2 regions of the Enterobacter sp. UPMP2061 genome follow, and region 2 is predicted to be linked to the other one. Evidence: predicted binding sites of a transcription regulator. Region 2 holds the regulator's gene; the other holds the start of a gene.
The links. Region 2 encodes PhoB, which activates phosphate uptake and scavenging genes when phosphate is short. Its sites were predicted from a motif close to CTGTCATAAAACTGNCNNAT; they were not measured.
Positions count from the first base shown of each region.

Region 1: ACWKXX_RS01225 (PhoX family protein) is a predicted target of PhoB. The motif match lies at 2,871-2,890, and genes of this name have one in related genera.

Region 1 covers NZ_JBSKJP010000001.1:245,815-253,240, reverse strand. Annotated here, with positions in the region: gene pheP (phenylalanine transporter) at 1-737, opposite strand, end outside; gene ACWKXX_RS01225 (PhoX family protein) at 840-2,813, opposite strand; gene ACWKXX_RS01220 (TonB-dependent receptor) at 2,941-5,124, opposite strand; gene yahO (DUF1471 family periplasmic protein YahO) at 5,325-5,600, opposite strand; tRNA gene ACWKXX_RS01210 (tRNA-Arg) at 5,826-5,902, opposite strand; gene ACWKXX_RS01205 (EAL domain-containing protein) at 6,206-6,868, shown strand; gene ACWKXX_RS01200 (helix-turn-helix transcriptional regulator) at 6,893-7,426, shown strand, end outside.
Region 2 covers NZ_JBSKJP010000001.1:84,565-91,990, reverse strand. Annotated here, with positions in the region: gene phoR (phosphate regulon sensor histidine kinase PhoR) at 1-1,063, opposite strand, end outside; gene phoB (phosphate response regulator transcription factor PhoB) at 1,085-1,774, opposite strand; gene sbcD (exonuclease subunit SbcD) at 1,962-3,167, shown strand; gene sbcC (exonuclease subunit SbcC) at 3,164-6,295, shown strand; gene mak (fructokinase) at 6,379-7,284, opposite strand; gene rdgC (recombination-associated protein RdgC) at 7,408-7,426, shown strand, end outside.

The DNA of each region.
Region 1 (7,426 bases), 160 kb from region 2:
ATGCTTTTGTGCGGATCGCGCGCTTCAGCTGCGGTGATGCCAATCAGCTCCAGCCCGCCGAAGGAGAACATAATGACCGCCAGCGAGAGGATCAGCCCTTTCCAGCCGGTCGCCAGAAAGCCGCCGTGCTGCCAAAGGTTGTCGATGCTTGCACGCTCGCCGCCGTGACCGGAGAACAGCAGCCACAGGCCAAAGCCGATCATGCCAATAATCGCCAGCACCTTGATCAGCGCAAACCAGAACTCGGTCTCGCCATACAGGCGCACGTTCACAAGGTTAACGGCGTTAATGATGATGAAGAAGGCCGCGGCCCAAATCCACGTCGGCACGTCCGGGAGCCAGTACTGCATATAGATGCCGGCGGCGGTCAGCTCTGCCATGCCCACCAGCACGAACATCACCCAGTAGTTCCAGCCGGAGAGGAAGCCTGCGAACGGCCCCCAGTATTTATAGGCAAAGTGTGCGAAGGAGCCGGACACCGGCTCTTCAACGACCATCTCGCCGAGCTGGCGCATGATCAGGAAGGCGATAATCCCGGCGATAGCGTAACCCAGCAGAACCGCCGGGCCAGCCATTTGAATGGCGGGGCCGATGCCGAGAAACAGCCCGGTACCGATCGCGCCGCCAAGGGCAATTAACTGAATATGTCGATTTTGCAAACCACGTTGCAGCGTCGGACTCTGATCCGACGAAGCTTCAGCGCTACCATGGCCTGAAGCGGATGACGCGTCTTTCACGCCCTACCCCTGTCTCTTTTTTAGAAGGGGCACGTTTTAACACTTCATGCTGGTGGTAGCAAGCTTAACGCCGGGCCAGCGCATGCGCCCGGCGGATAAACGTCACGACCCGATGATCCCGCCGTCCGCTTTGGTAATCACCACCGTTGACGATCGCGGACGCCCGTTCGGGCTGGCGTCTGGCCAGTTGGAAACAGCGCGCGGATTGGCCGGGTCGGTAATATCATCCCCGCCCTCCCCCGGATGCTGAATGTTGATAAACAGCGTGCGGTTGTCCGGCGTAAACGCAATGCCGGTGATTTCACATCCGCGCGGCCCGGTCAGGAAACGGCGATACTCGTTGGTGCCTGGAATGGTGGCGACCATCTGGTTATTGCCCATCCCCTCGTACGCTTTCTTATTGATGGTGCTGGAGGAGACGTCGGTCTGGATCCACAGGACGCCCTGGTGATCGAACGACAACCCATCCGGGCTGCCGAATGCCGCGCCCTGCATGGAGCCTTTGGCCTTCGGATCGTCGCCGTCGGTGCGCCCGGCCATAACCAGAATATCCCACTTAAAGCGTGCGGCGGCAGGATCGGCACCCTCTTCGTGCCAGTGCATGATGTGACCAAACACGTTGTTGGCGCGCGGGTTAGCGGCATCGACCGGTGCCTTCCCCTCTTTACCGCGATCGCTGTTGTTGGTGAGCGTACAGTAGACGCTGCCGCTGGCGTGCGGATCGACGGCAATCCACTCGGGACGATCCATTTTCGTTGCCCCCACCGCGTCGGCCGCCAGGCGGGTTTTGATCAGCAGATCGCCCTGGCTTTCAAACCCGTTGCTTTTATCCAGGCCGTTTTGCCCGAAGATCAGCGGCAGCCAGTCGCCGCTTCCGTCCTGGTTGAACCTGGCGACGTACAGCGTGCCGGACGTCAGCAGCTGCATATTGGCTTCCCGGTTCGCGGGATCGTATTTTTTGTCGGAGACAAACTTATAGATGTACTCAAACTTCTGGTCGTCGCCCATGTAGACCACCACGCGATTATCGGCGGCAAGCGTGACGGCGGCCCCCTCATGCTTGAAGCGGCCCAGCGCGGTGTGCTTGCGCGGGGTGGAGGTCGGGTTGAAGGGATCGATCTCCACCACCCAGCCGAAACGGTTGGGTTCGTTAGGGGTTTTATCGACGCTAAACCGCTCATCCACCTCGTTCCAGCGATAGGACTCATCGCTGTCGCTGATGCCGTAGCGTTTTTCCAGCGGATTGAGATCGGCTTTTTTCACAAAAATGTCCGACCAGTTCTCCTCGCAGGTGAGATAGGTGCCCCACGGCGTGTGGCCGTTGGCGCAGTTCTGCATGGTGCCCAGAACGCGTTCCCCCTGCGGATCGGCGGCGGTTTTCATTAACTCCTGATGCCGCGCCGGGCCGGTAAGCTGCATCGGCGTATTGACGGTAATACGCCGGGCGAAGGAAGACGGACGCACCACCTCCCAGCCGCTGCCCGTTTTTTTCACTTCCACCACCGACACGCCCATCGCGTTCTGCCCCTTGCGGGCTTTATCGAGGCTCCAGTTCGCCGTACCGTCGGTAAACAGCATCCCGTTATCGATGTATTCATGGTTCAGCGCCAGCAGGCCATGTTCCGGGTTTTGCGCCCCCTGCGGCAGGCTAAACCACGCCATGCCGTCGTGGTGCATGCCCGCCTGCACAGCCTGTTCGTCTGTGGTATTACTGGCGTCCGGCTTAAATGCCGGCATGTTGTCTTTGATTCCCGTCGGATCACCCCAGCGATAGAACGGGCGGGCAATATAGCCTTCTGGCACCCTGACCGTGTCTTCCGTGGAGACGTCGATGCTGGTAAAGCCCAGGGAAACCGCTTTTGCCAGCGCGGAAGGCTTCGATACCGCGGCAATGGCATTTTCGGGTGTGATCAGATACGGGAATGATACGGCGGCCCCCGCTACGGCCCCCATCTGGAGAAAACGGCGGCGGGAGAGGAACACCTCTGCAACCTCGGAGAATACCGGGTTAGCGCTGCGGTTACTGATATCGTCGCGATGTTCTTTTTTAAATACGGATTTGAGGGGTCTGCCCATAGCGGCTTCCTGTCATTGGCCAAGAGGTAAGGATGTGGCGACCAGTGTAAGAAGCTTTTATTACAATTTTATAACACGACAACGAAGGGATTGGGGCGTCCCTGCCCCGGATAACGAGGTGGAACGCTTAGAACTCGTAGCCAACCGAGACCTTAAAGGTACGCGGCTCGCCCTGAGTGATGTAAGTACCGGAATCGTCCACGCTTGACCAGTAGTTCTCGTTGGTCACGTTGTCGATGCCTGCCCGCACGGTCATCTGGTTTTCATTGTGGTTCACCGCGAAGCGATAGCGCATGCCCAGATCCAGCGTGGTGTAGCTGTCCAGCTTTTTGGTGTTCGCAAGATCGGCATACTGCGTGCCGGAGTGGTTAACGCGTGCGGTCGCCGTCAGGCCTTCAATCGGCTTGATATCGTACTCTGCGCCCAGCACGGCGTAGAAGCTCGGAATACCGATCGCATCGTTGCCCTGATTGACGCCGTTTTTGGTTTTGGTCAGCTCGGCCTGCAACCAGGTGGCGCTGGCATTCAGACGCATCCCAAGCATTGGCTCGCCGAAGACGTTCAGCTCCACGCCGCGGTTACGCTGTTCTGCATCCAGGCCGTAGTGACCGCTGTCGTCAAGGATCGCCGACGGCATTTTGATCTCAAACAGCGCCAGGGAGCCGCCCACGCGGCCAAAGTCCGCCTTTACGCCCACTTCGTTCTGCTTAGAGTGCACGATACCGGTGCTCTGGCCGTAGTTAGTAGCAGTGTTCGGCGCAGTTTCACCGGGCTGTAACGCCTCGGTGTGGTTGGCGTAGAGGGAAATTTCCTCCCACGGTTTATAGACTACGCCGTAGGTTGGCATCCAGCGGCTGCCGTCGAAACCGTCCGCGTCGTTTTCCGCGCCGGTGATTTTGTTGTACCCGCGGATGACAACTTTCTGATGACGTGCGCCTGCGGTGAACAGCAGCTTGTCGTCCAGTACGCCCAGCGTATCGCTCAGCAGCCAGCCCTGGGTACGGGTGCGCCCGCTGGTCAGCGGATCGCTGTATTTCCCGCCTAAGCCGTTGAAGTTAGTGCTGTCCGGCATATCAACGCCGGTGTTGTGATAGATGTTGGTGGTCGGATTATCCGCCGCCGCCGACATTTTCCACGCGATTTTTTCGTTTTTGGTCATCGCTGAATACCCGACGTTGACCTTGTGCGAGACAAAACCGGTGTCAAAGTTACCGCGAATGCCCGCCATGCCGCTGACGGAATCGCTGATGCGGTTGGTATCAAGGCGGCTGACCGTCGCATTACCGCTCTTATCGAGGAGCTTCGGCGCGCTGTAGATCCCTTCTTCGTGCGCGTGCTGCGCGCCGAGACCGGTATATGCCGTCCAGCTATCGGTGATGTCATACTCGCTGCGCCACATCCCGAACTCGTTTTCGATATCGCTGTAGGCCCACTTCTGCGAGAAGTTGCGATCGTTCTTCGGCGGCTCAGGCACAAAGTCCACCGCCGAGATGTTGACGCTGGTTGGGCTGCCGTGGAAGGTTTTTTTCTGGTAGCCCAGGTCCAGCGAGGTGCGGAAGCGGTCGCCTTTGTAATCCAGGCCGGTGGAGAGCAGCGTGGTGCGGCGGCGGTCGTTCGGCACGCCGGTTTCCCCTTCGCGATGCACGAGGTTCACGCGCGCGCCAAACTGGTCGTTATCGCCAAAGCGACGACCCGCATCCAGCGTGGTGCCAATCTGGGAATCCGAGGTGTAGTCAACGCCCACTTTCGCCTGCGGGGTGTCGCCCGCGTGTTTGGGCTCAAGGTTGATCATCCCGCCCACGCCGGAGCTTGCTGCACCGTTCATCAGGGAGTTGGCCCCTTTGAAGATCTCGATGCGGTCGACCATCTGGGCATCCACCACCTGACGCGGCAGCACCCCGGACAATCCGCCAAAGGTCATATCGTCGCCGTCAAACTTCAGGCCGCGAATGCGGAAGGTTTCCGCGCTGTTGCCGTAACCCTGAACAAATTGCACGCCCGCGTCGTTGGCAACCACGTCAGCAATGGTTTTTGCCTGCTGATCTTCCACCAGCTTCGAGGTGTAGCTGATGATGTTGAACGGCACGTCCATGGCGTTCTGCTGACCGAGCATACCCATGCGCCCGCCGTTCGCCACCTGGCCGTCGAGGAAGGCTGGAAGCAGCTGGTCACCACCGGGTTTGAAATCACTCCCCGCCGTGGACTGGACCACGATGGTGTCCTCTTTTTTCTCATCCGCCGCAAAAGCGGAGTGTGTAACCGCGCCGATGGCAATCGCCAGCAGCGTTTTGTGCATTGTGGTGTTGTTCATAATGAGCTCTTAACGTGCGCGCAAAAATGACCCGTTGTCGGGCCTTAAAAGTTATTAAAAGAAATGCAAATGAGAACTATACGCATTATGAATGCGTAATCAAGTGTCAACGGACATCTCTGAGCGAGAAGAGACAAGAAACAAGGCTGGCGGGAGGTATGGCGCGCAACCACCCCGAAACAGGGGTGGTTGCTAAGGCATTATTTTTTCTTGAAAATATCGGCGGTACCGTGAATTTTGTTGTTGGTGTTGCCGGAAGTCAGCACCAGAACATCAGCACCTTCTTTATCGGCTTTCTCGATCAGCTCTTTTTTCGCGTCGTCTACCGAGACTTCATTGGAAGTGCTAACCGTACCGATTTTTTCATACTGTGATTCCACTTTCTCAAACTCGTTTTTCGTCAGCAGTTCAGCCGCAAAGGTATTGGTGGTAAACAGAAATGCAGCGCCCATCAAAATAGCAGTCGTTTTTTTCATAACCTTTTTCCTTGAGATTAATCAGCAACTACGAAAAGCCCCACGAGTAAGAGTGAGGTGATATGAGCATGGTAGAGGAATAGCAAAATTGCCATAGGGTAAGAAAAATACTGTTATAACAGTCAATTGTGCTGTGAAAAATGTGCGTTAACGCTACTTTCGCGAGGGGTATTTCATGGAGAAAATCAGCAGGACGTCGCGCAGGCGGCAATCTGTGAAATTTAATGGCACGCCCTGTAGGATTCGAACCTACGACCTACGGCTTAGAAGGCCGTTGCTCTATCCAACTGAGCTAAGGGCGCACGGAGAAGAGTGTACTTCGCGGTGGTGAAACGCCTGGAATTATACGGTCAATGCGTAGTGAGTCAATGCCTTTTCCGCCTTCTCTGGCGATAATGACTAGCTGATTGTAAATACGGCTGTTTTTTCAACATTTATCCCTCTTTTACGGGCTGCGAAAAGGCTTAGCCGCTTTTAAGTAACGCCTGCTGTTTTCCTGTTTACTTCACCTTCACACTGTCCAGCGGTAACCCGGCCGCCTGGAGGCTGGAAGTGAACAGGACGACGGAGTGACAGCGCCAGACCAGACAGGTTTTCCCTCGTGCGTGCAGCACATCTCACACGATATTACAGGCATTAAGCTTGAACCCATTGTCGCCCTCTCATCTTCGCGCACGGTGGGGGCCGAAGTGCTCAGCGTGCTGTCGCCGCATCAGCAAAACGAAAGCTTTTTCCAGGACTGGTCCGCCGCCCGGGCGCTTATGCTGCTGGAAGCACAGATCGCCGCGTTAAAAAACCCCTTCCCCTGTGACAACCTTTTCATAAATTTGCCGATAACCGTTCTGACCATACCGGAAATGTTCCAGCGTTTACTGCAACTTAACAGCCCACCGCTGAACATTGAACTCGTGGAGCCTGCCTCGTTCTTTACACTCTCAGACCCGGCGCGTCTGAGGGTGAGTTGTGCGCTTCAGCAGTTGACCGCGCGAGGACACCGGATCTGGCTGGATGATATTGATGAAGCGTCAGGACAAGCATTTTTATCCTGCCGCCTGCCATTAAGCGGAATAAAAATCGATAAGATCGCTTTCTGGCGTTTACGTGAAACGCAGGCGCTGACACAGCTGGTCACCCTTTGTTCAAAAATCGCTGCGAATGTGCTTATTGAAGGCATTGAAACAGAACGGGACCGTACTTGCGCGCTTCATGCTGGCGCGCGCTTCGGTCAGGGATATTATTGGCCATCCTGGAGATGGCAGGAGGACTGAACGGTCATCGCCAAGAGGGAAGCTATGCGAATGACAGTGCGCCGTTACCGGCGTCGTCGGACAGGAAGTGATTCACTGGGTTCTACGCACTCGCCTTTTGCTCTCCCATTTTTTGATCGTCTCGAATATTTGAGCCAGTCAATCAACCAGACCCGCAAAACCGATGCTCCCTTTATCATTCTGGTCACACAGGATAATTTTTTCCGTTCCGGTTTACTGAGCGGGCAGTCGCCCCTGAGCAATTGCTGCGACTATTCCACGCTGGAAGCCGCCCTCAGTGATTTAAATCACTGGCCTTCATCGCGTCTGGTAATAGACATTGAGAGCCGCGCCTCGCCGCTCATCGACCTGCTGGACCGATTACGCCGCCACAGCCTGTTCGCCCCCTACCTGACACCCTACCTGCTCGTCCGCGCCGATGATTATGATGCTCGCCTGTTTTGTAAAGCGGCTGGCCCTTTTCATGTGCTTGAACGCCAGCTAACGGCGCTGGCTATGCAACAAACCTTGCTGGAAGCACCGTCACCCGCCGGCAACCGCAAAGAGTGGTTTTCACGG
Region 2 (7,426 bases):
CGACGCTAAACTCAGCGCCCGCCGGGGTATGCTGCCAGCGCACCGCGATATGCGTCCCTTTCGGGGTATGATTCACGGCGTTATAGACCAGGTTTGAGATAGCGCTTCGCAGCTCATCTTCACTGCCGAGCACTTTCAGCGTGTTATCAACGTCAAAACTCAGGGTGTGCTGATTATGACTCAGCGTTTGGGCTTCGCGCTCCACCACCCGCAACATCATCGGTACATCAATGATGTCGTTTAGCGCCAGCGACGGGGCAGCCTCAATCTTTGAAAGCGTCAGCAGCTGTTTGACCAGCCCTTCCATGCGGAACGTCTGCTCCCGCATGGTATGCAGCGCTTTCTCACGCGGCGGCCCCTCAAGCGTTTGCTCCTGCATCATCTCCAGGTAGCCCTGAAGCACCGTCAACGGCGTACGCAGCTCGTGGCTGACGTTGGCAAAGAAGTTACGTCTCGCGCCCTCAAGCTGGTGCATCTGGGTGACGTCCCGCGCCACCATCAGCCACTGCCGATCGCTGTAGGGCATCACGCGGATTTCCAGATGGCGACCGTTATTGAGCTTCAGATTATGCGGGCGCGAAAAATCCCGCTTTTTCAGATACAGCGTGAACTCGGGATAACGCAGAAGGTTCAGGATGTTCTGACCATTATCATCCGGCCAGCGCAGGCCCAGCAGCTGTTGCGCGAGGCCATTACACCAGAAGATTGTCCCTTCTTCTGTCGTCAGGATCACCGCGTCCGGCAGCGACTCCGCACCGCTACGAAAGCGTTTGATCAGGCTTCCCAGCTCACGACGGCGCTTTTTGTTACGCATCTGCATCTGGTGCAGACCGTAGAGTAGCGGTTCCCAGCTCCCGCTTCCCGGCGGGGGTGTCATACTTCTGTCGACCCACAGCCACCAGGAGAGACGCAGTAAATTCCAGAAATGCCAGACGAGCAATCCCGTCACGGCCACCAGTAAAAACCACGGCAGATAGCCAAAGATAGCCCCCAGAATGAGGGCCGGAATACAGCATAAGATCAGTTCAAAGACGAGCCTTTTCCATGACAGACGTTCCAGCACGCGTCACACTCCTGTCATTGTTCAGAAACGGGTCGAGAAACGATAACCCGTGCCGCGGACCGTCTGTACCATGCGATCGTGGCCGCTCAGTTCCAGTGCTTTACGCAGGCGGCGAATATGGACGTCAACCGTTCGGTCTTCGACATAGACGTTAGTTCCCCAGACGTTATTCAGCAACTGTTCGCGGCTGTAAACGCGCTCCGGGTGGGTCATAAAGAAGTGCAGGAGCTTAAATTCGGTCGGTCCCATATCGAGGGGATTTTCACCGGTCATGACCCGGTGTGAGGTAGGATCCAGGCTCAGCCCCTGCATCTCAATCACCTCTTCCACCGCCATCGGTGAAATACGGCGCATCACGGCTTTAATACGCGCCACCAGCTCTTTCGGGGAGAACGGTTTAGTGATGTAATCGTCCGCGCCGGTTTCCAGACCGCGCACGCGATCCTCTTCCTCGCCGCGCGCCGTCAGCATTACCACCGGGATATCGCGGGTCATCGCCTCGCGTTTGATATGCTTGATAAACTGCAATCCGGAACCGCCAGGCAGCATCCAGTCCAGCAGGATCAGATCGGGCCAGGGTTCATTCAGCTGGTTCACCGCGCTGTCATAATCTTCCGCTTCAACCGGCTGGAAGCCATTTTGTTCAAGCACGAAGCACACCATTTCACGGATCGGAGCTTCATCTTCTACGACCAGAATACGTCTCGCCATACTTTGCCCTGTCTTATCGTATTTAAGTTACAAGTCTGTAATGCGGCGTCATTATGCGTCAGATTTATGACAGATTTATGAAAAACATTACCACTATAAATAGCAAACTGTTGTTTTATTACAGCGGTTATTTTCCGTTCCCCGAACGTTTATAATCCTGCTTTCTTATTATTGCCACGGATCTTTTATGCGCATACTTCACACCTCAGACTGGCACCTGGGTCAAAATTTTTACAGCAAAAGCCGCGCCGCGGAACATGAAGCGTTCCTGAACTGGCTGCTGGAGACGGCTCAGGCTCACGAGGTGGACGCGATTATTGTGGCGGGCGACATTTTTGATACCGGATCGCCGCCGAGCTATGCGCGTGAGCTGTACAACCGTTTTGTGGTCAACCTCCAGCAAACCGGTTGTCACCTGGTGATTGTCGCCGGAAACCATGACTCGGTGGCGACGCTGAATGAATCCCGCGATATTCTGGCGTTCCTCAATACCACCGTGGTGGCCAGCGCCGGACACGCGCCGCAGATCCTGAAAAAACGCGACGGCACGCCGGGCGCAGTGCTGTGCCCAATTCCGTTTTTACGCCCGCGCGATATCGTGCAAAGCCAGGCAGGTCTGTCCGGCAGCGAAAAACAGCAGCATCTGTTGCAGGCCATCACCCGCTATTATCACCAGCAACATACGGAAGCCTGCGCCCTGCGCGGCGATCAGGCCATTCCGATCATTGCCACCGGACACCTCACCACCGTCGGAGCCAGTAAGAGTGATGCGGTGCGCGAGATCTATATCGGTACGCTGGACGCGTTTCCGGCGCAAAACTTCCCCCCCGCCGACTACATTGCCCTCGGGCATATTCACCGGGCGCAGATCATCGGCGGCTGCGAGCATATCCGCTACTGCGGCTCGCCCATTTCGCTCAGTTTTGACGAAACGGGCAAAGCCAAATCCGTGCATCTGGTGAGCTTCACCGGAGGCAAACTCAGCGCCGTTGAGACGCTTGAGGTGCCGGTCACCCAGCCGCTGGCGGTGCTGAAAGGCGATCTGGCCGCCATTACCGCTCAGCTTGAGCAGTGGCGCGGCGCAGCGCTTAATCCCCCCGTCTGGCTCGATATCGAAATCACCACCGACGACTACCTGTACGATATGCAGCGTAAAATACAGACGCTGACGGAAGACCTTCCCGTGGAGGTGCTGCTGGTACGCCGCAGCCGCGAGCAGCGCGAGAAAATACTGCTCAACGCCCAGCGTGAAACGCTTAGCGAACTTCGGCTTGAAGAGGTGTTCGCGCGGCGGCTTGCGCATGAAGAGGTGGACGAGGCCAGACGCACCAGGCTTAACGAGCTGTTTGCCCAGACCCTGCATTCCCTCCATGACGAGGACGAAAACGCATGAAAATTCTGAGCCTGCGTCTGAAAAATCTGAATTCGCTAAAGGGTGAGTGGAAAATTGATTTCACCGCGGAGCCGTTCGCCAGCAACGGGCTGTTTGCCATCACCGGCGCAACCGGCGCGGGTAAAACCACGCTGCTGGATGCCATCTGCCTGGCGCTTTACCACGAAACGCCGCGTCTTAATAAGGTCTCTCAGGCGCAAAACGACCTGATGACGCGCGATACCGCCGAATGCCTGGCGGAAGTAGAATTTGAGGTCAAAGGCGTTGCTTATCGCGCTTTCTGGAGCCAGAACCGCGCCCGCAACCAGCCGGACGGGAACTTACAGGCACCGCGCGTTGAGCTGGCCCGCTGCGAAGACGGCAAAATTCTGGCCGACAAAGTCACGGATAAGCTGGAACAAACCGCCGCGCTTACCGGGCTGGACTATGGTCGCTTTACCCGCTCGATGTTGCTCTCTCAGGGGCAGTTTGCCGCCTTCCTGAATGCTAAACCGAGCGATCGCGCAGAGCTGTTGGAAGAACTGACCGGCACGGAAATTTACGGCCAGATTTCCGCCATGGTTTTTGAAAAACACAAAGCGGCACGTAACGCGCTGGAGATGTGCGAAGCGCAGGCCGCAGGGGTTGTGCTGCTGAGCGAGGAACAGCAGCAGCACTTGCAGCAAAGTTTGCAGGCACTTACTGACGAAGAAAAAGTCCTGCTGGCACAGCAGCAAAGCCAACAGAAAGATTTTCAGTGGCTTACGCGTAACGACGAACTGATACGTGAGCAGCAGCGTGCAGCCGCTTCGCAGCAGCAGGCGCAACAGGCTCTGACGGACGCCGCGCCCCAACTGGCGAAGCTCAAGCTGGCGCAGCCCGCCGCCCAGCTACGTCCGCTATGGGAGTATCAGCAGGAGCAGACCACCCGCCTGGCGCAGACAACAGAGCGAATTGTTGAAGTAAATACTCGCTTACTCGACAGAGCGGTGCAGCGCTCGCGTATTCGCAACGGTGCGCTGCGCAACCGTGAACAGTTGCAGACAGAGCACAAGGTACTGACGCAGTGGCTGACCGAACACGATCGTTTCCGTCAGTGGGGGCAGGAAATTGCCGGCTGGCGGGCGCATTTTACGCAACTGGGTCGCGATAAAAATCAGCTTGTTGCCCAGTCAGCGCGCATGGCTGAGCTTCGTCAGAAGCTGGCTGAGATGCCTGAAAGTAGGTTGACGCTGACGGCTGAGGATCTCGCGACGGCAATGGAGCAACAGGCACAGTCGCGGGCGCTCCGCCAGCGTCTGACAGCGCTTCACGCTCGCTATCAGCCGCTGCAAAAACGACTGCGCCAGAATGCGGAAAGCGTGCAGAAAGCGCAGGCTGAGCAGGCTAAGTTCAATGAAACGCTGATCCTGCGGCGTCAGCAGTTCAAAGAGAAAAATCAGCACTATGCCGACCTGAAAGCGCTCTGTGAGCGTGAGGCGACAATCAAGGATCTTGAGAACTATCGTGCACAGCTCGAAGCGGGTAAGCCTTGCCCGCTCTGCGGTTCACGCGAACACCCGGCAGTTGTGCAGTATCAGGCGCTTGAACTGACTGACAATCAGCGCCGCCGCGACGCGCTGGAGAAAGAGGTTGCCGCGCTAAAAGAGGAAGGATTGCTGGTGCTCGGGCAGGTGAATGCGCTGACCCAACAGATCCAGCGCGAGACAGAGGAAGCACAGGCTCTCTCTGAGGAAGAGCAAGCACTTACTAAGGAGTGGCTGGAGGTCTGCGCCTCCCTGAACATAGCGCTGAATATTCAGGATGATATAGCCCCCTGGATGAGCGAACAGGAACAGTATGAACGCCAGCTGTATCAGCTCAGCCAGCGTCTGACGCTGCAAAACCAGCTCAATGAACAGGAAGGTCAGGCGCGCCAGTACCAGCAGCAGCTGACGGCGACGCGTCAGGCGCTGGCAGCCTCGTTACAATCGCTGTCGCTTAGCGTGCCCGATGAAGGGGCTGAAAGCGCCTGGCTGAGCGCGCGCGAAAGCGAATATACCCTGTGGCAGGAAAAACAGGCCCAGCACGGTACGATTCAGGAAGGTATTAACGCCCTGATGCCCATTCTGGAAACGCTGCCGGTTACCAATGATGCAGAAGCCGACGCGGTTATCCCTGAGAACTGGCGCGGCATCCACGACGAATGCGTGTCGCTGCAAAGTCAGCTCACCACCCTACAGCAACAGGAGACGCTTGAGCGTGAACGGCTCCAGCAATCACAGGCTCAGTTCAACGCCGCGCTGACCGCGAGCTGCTTTGCCGATCGGGACGCATTTCTCTCCGCCCTGCTGGATGAAACGTCGATCCACCAGCTTGAACAACAAAAGCAGACGCTGGAAAACCAGCTCCAGCAGGCCACGGCGCTTTCGATGCAGGCAAGCCAGCAGCTTCAGGCGCATCAGGCACAGCGCCCCGAGGGGCTGGAAACCGATGCCGCAACGCTTCAGGCGCAGTTACACCAGCTGGCGCAACAGCTTCGGGACAACACCACGCATCAGGGGGAGATCCGCCAGCAGCTCAAACAGGACGCCGATAACCGTCTGCACCAGCAGGCGCTTATGCAGCAGATTGAGGAGGCGGCGCGTCAGGCCGACGACTGGGGCTATCTCAACGCGCTGATAGGCTCCAGCACCGGCGATAAATTCCGTAAATTCGCCCAGGGGCTGACGCTGGATAATCTGGTGTGGCTTGCCAACCAGCAGCTCAACCGTCTGCATGGCCGCTATCTGCTTCAGCGTAAAGCCAGCGACGCGCTGGAGCTGGAAGTGGTCGATACCTGGCAGGCCGATGCGGTACGCGATACCCGTACCCTTTCCGGCGGGGAGAGTTTCCTGGTCAGTCTGGCGCTGGCTTTAGCGCTTTCCGATCTGGTCAGTCACAAAACGCGCATTGACTCGCTGTTCCTGGATGAAGGATTCGGCACGCTCGACAGCGAAACGCTGGACACCGCGCTGGACGCGCTCGACGCGCTGAACGCCACCGGGAAAACCATTGGCGTGATCAGCCACGTAGAGGCAATGAAAGAGCGCATTCCGGTGCAGATCAAAGTGAAGAAGATCAACGGGCTGGGATATAGCAGGCTGGACAGGGAGTTTGCGGTGCAGTAAATGGGGGGATGATGCGCTCTGGTGCCCTCACCCTGGCCCTCTCCCACGGGGAGAGGGCACAAACATCAAAAACGGTTTTGCGTTTATTCCGGCCAGAGCCACGCCGCGCCGCGCACTCCGCTGGAATCTCCGTGGACGGCTTTGCGGATCGGCGTTTCGCACTCGCCGCCAAATACCCACTGTTTCACCAGCGTTGGCACCGTGGCGTACAGCCGGTCGACGTTGCTCATGCCGCCGCCCAGTACAATCACGTCGGGATCAAGAATATTGATCACATGCGCCAGTGACTTAGCCAGCCGCATTTCGTAGCGGCTGAGCGCCAGTTCAGCCACCGGATCCTGCTCCTCAACCAGACGCATAATCTCGTTACCTTTCAGCGGCTGACCGCTCAGACGATGATAATCGGTGGCAAACCCCGTGCCGGAAATAAAGGTCTCAATACAGCCCTGCTTGCCACAGTAGCACGGTACTTCGGCGCGGTATTTGAGTTCATCTTCGTCCATCCACGGCAACGGATTGTGTCCCCACTCGCCCGCGGTGCCGTTGCTGCCAATATGCGAGCGCCCACCGAAGGCCACGCCCGCCCCGCAGCCGGTGCCGATAATGACCGCAAATACGGTCTGCGCGCCAGCCGCTGCGCCATCCACGGCCTCAGACACCGCCAGGCAGTTGGCATCATTCGCCAGACGCACCTCCCGGTTCAGGCGTTGGCTTAAGTCTTTATCAAACGGCTGACCGTTGAGCCAGGTGGAGTTGGCATTTTTCACCACGCCGGTATACGGCGAAATGGAGCCGGGGATCCCCATCCCGACCGTGCCCGTCTCGCCCGTTGCCTGCTCTGCCATATCGACCAGACGGGCAATCGTCTCTATGGTCTGGTGATAATCATCGCGCGGCGTAGGCAGACGGTGGCGAAACAGTTGCTCCCCCTGCTCGCTCAGCGCAATAACTTCTGTTTTGGTGCCGCCCAAATCAATCCCAATACGCACAAGACACTCCTCATTATTTTGATTATCAACAGAGTAGAAGCCCGCTTCCCGATTAGCAATGCAAGCGATGCGACAATTCGTTATCATGCCCGCTGATTTAACGACAAGGCCGTGGAAATTATCATGCTGTGGTTCAAAAATT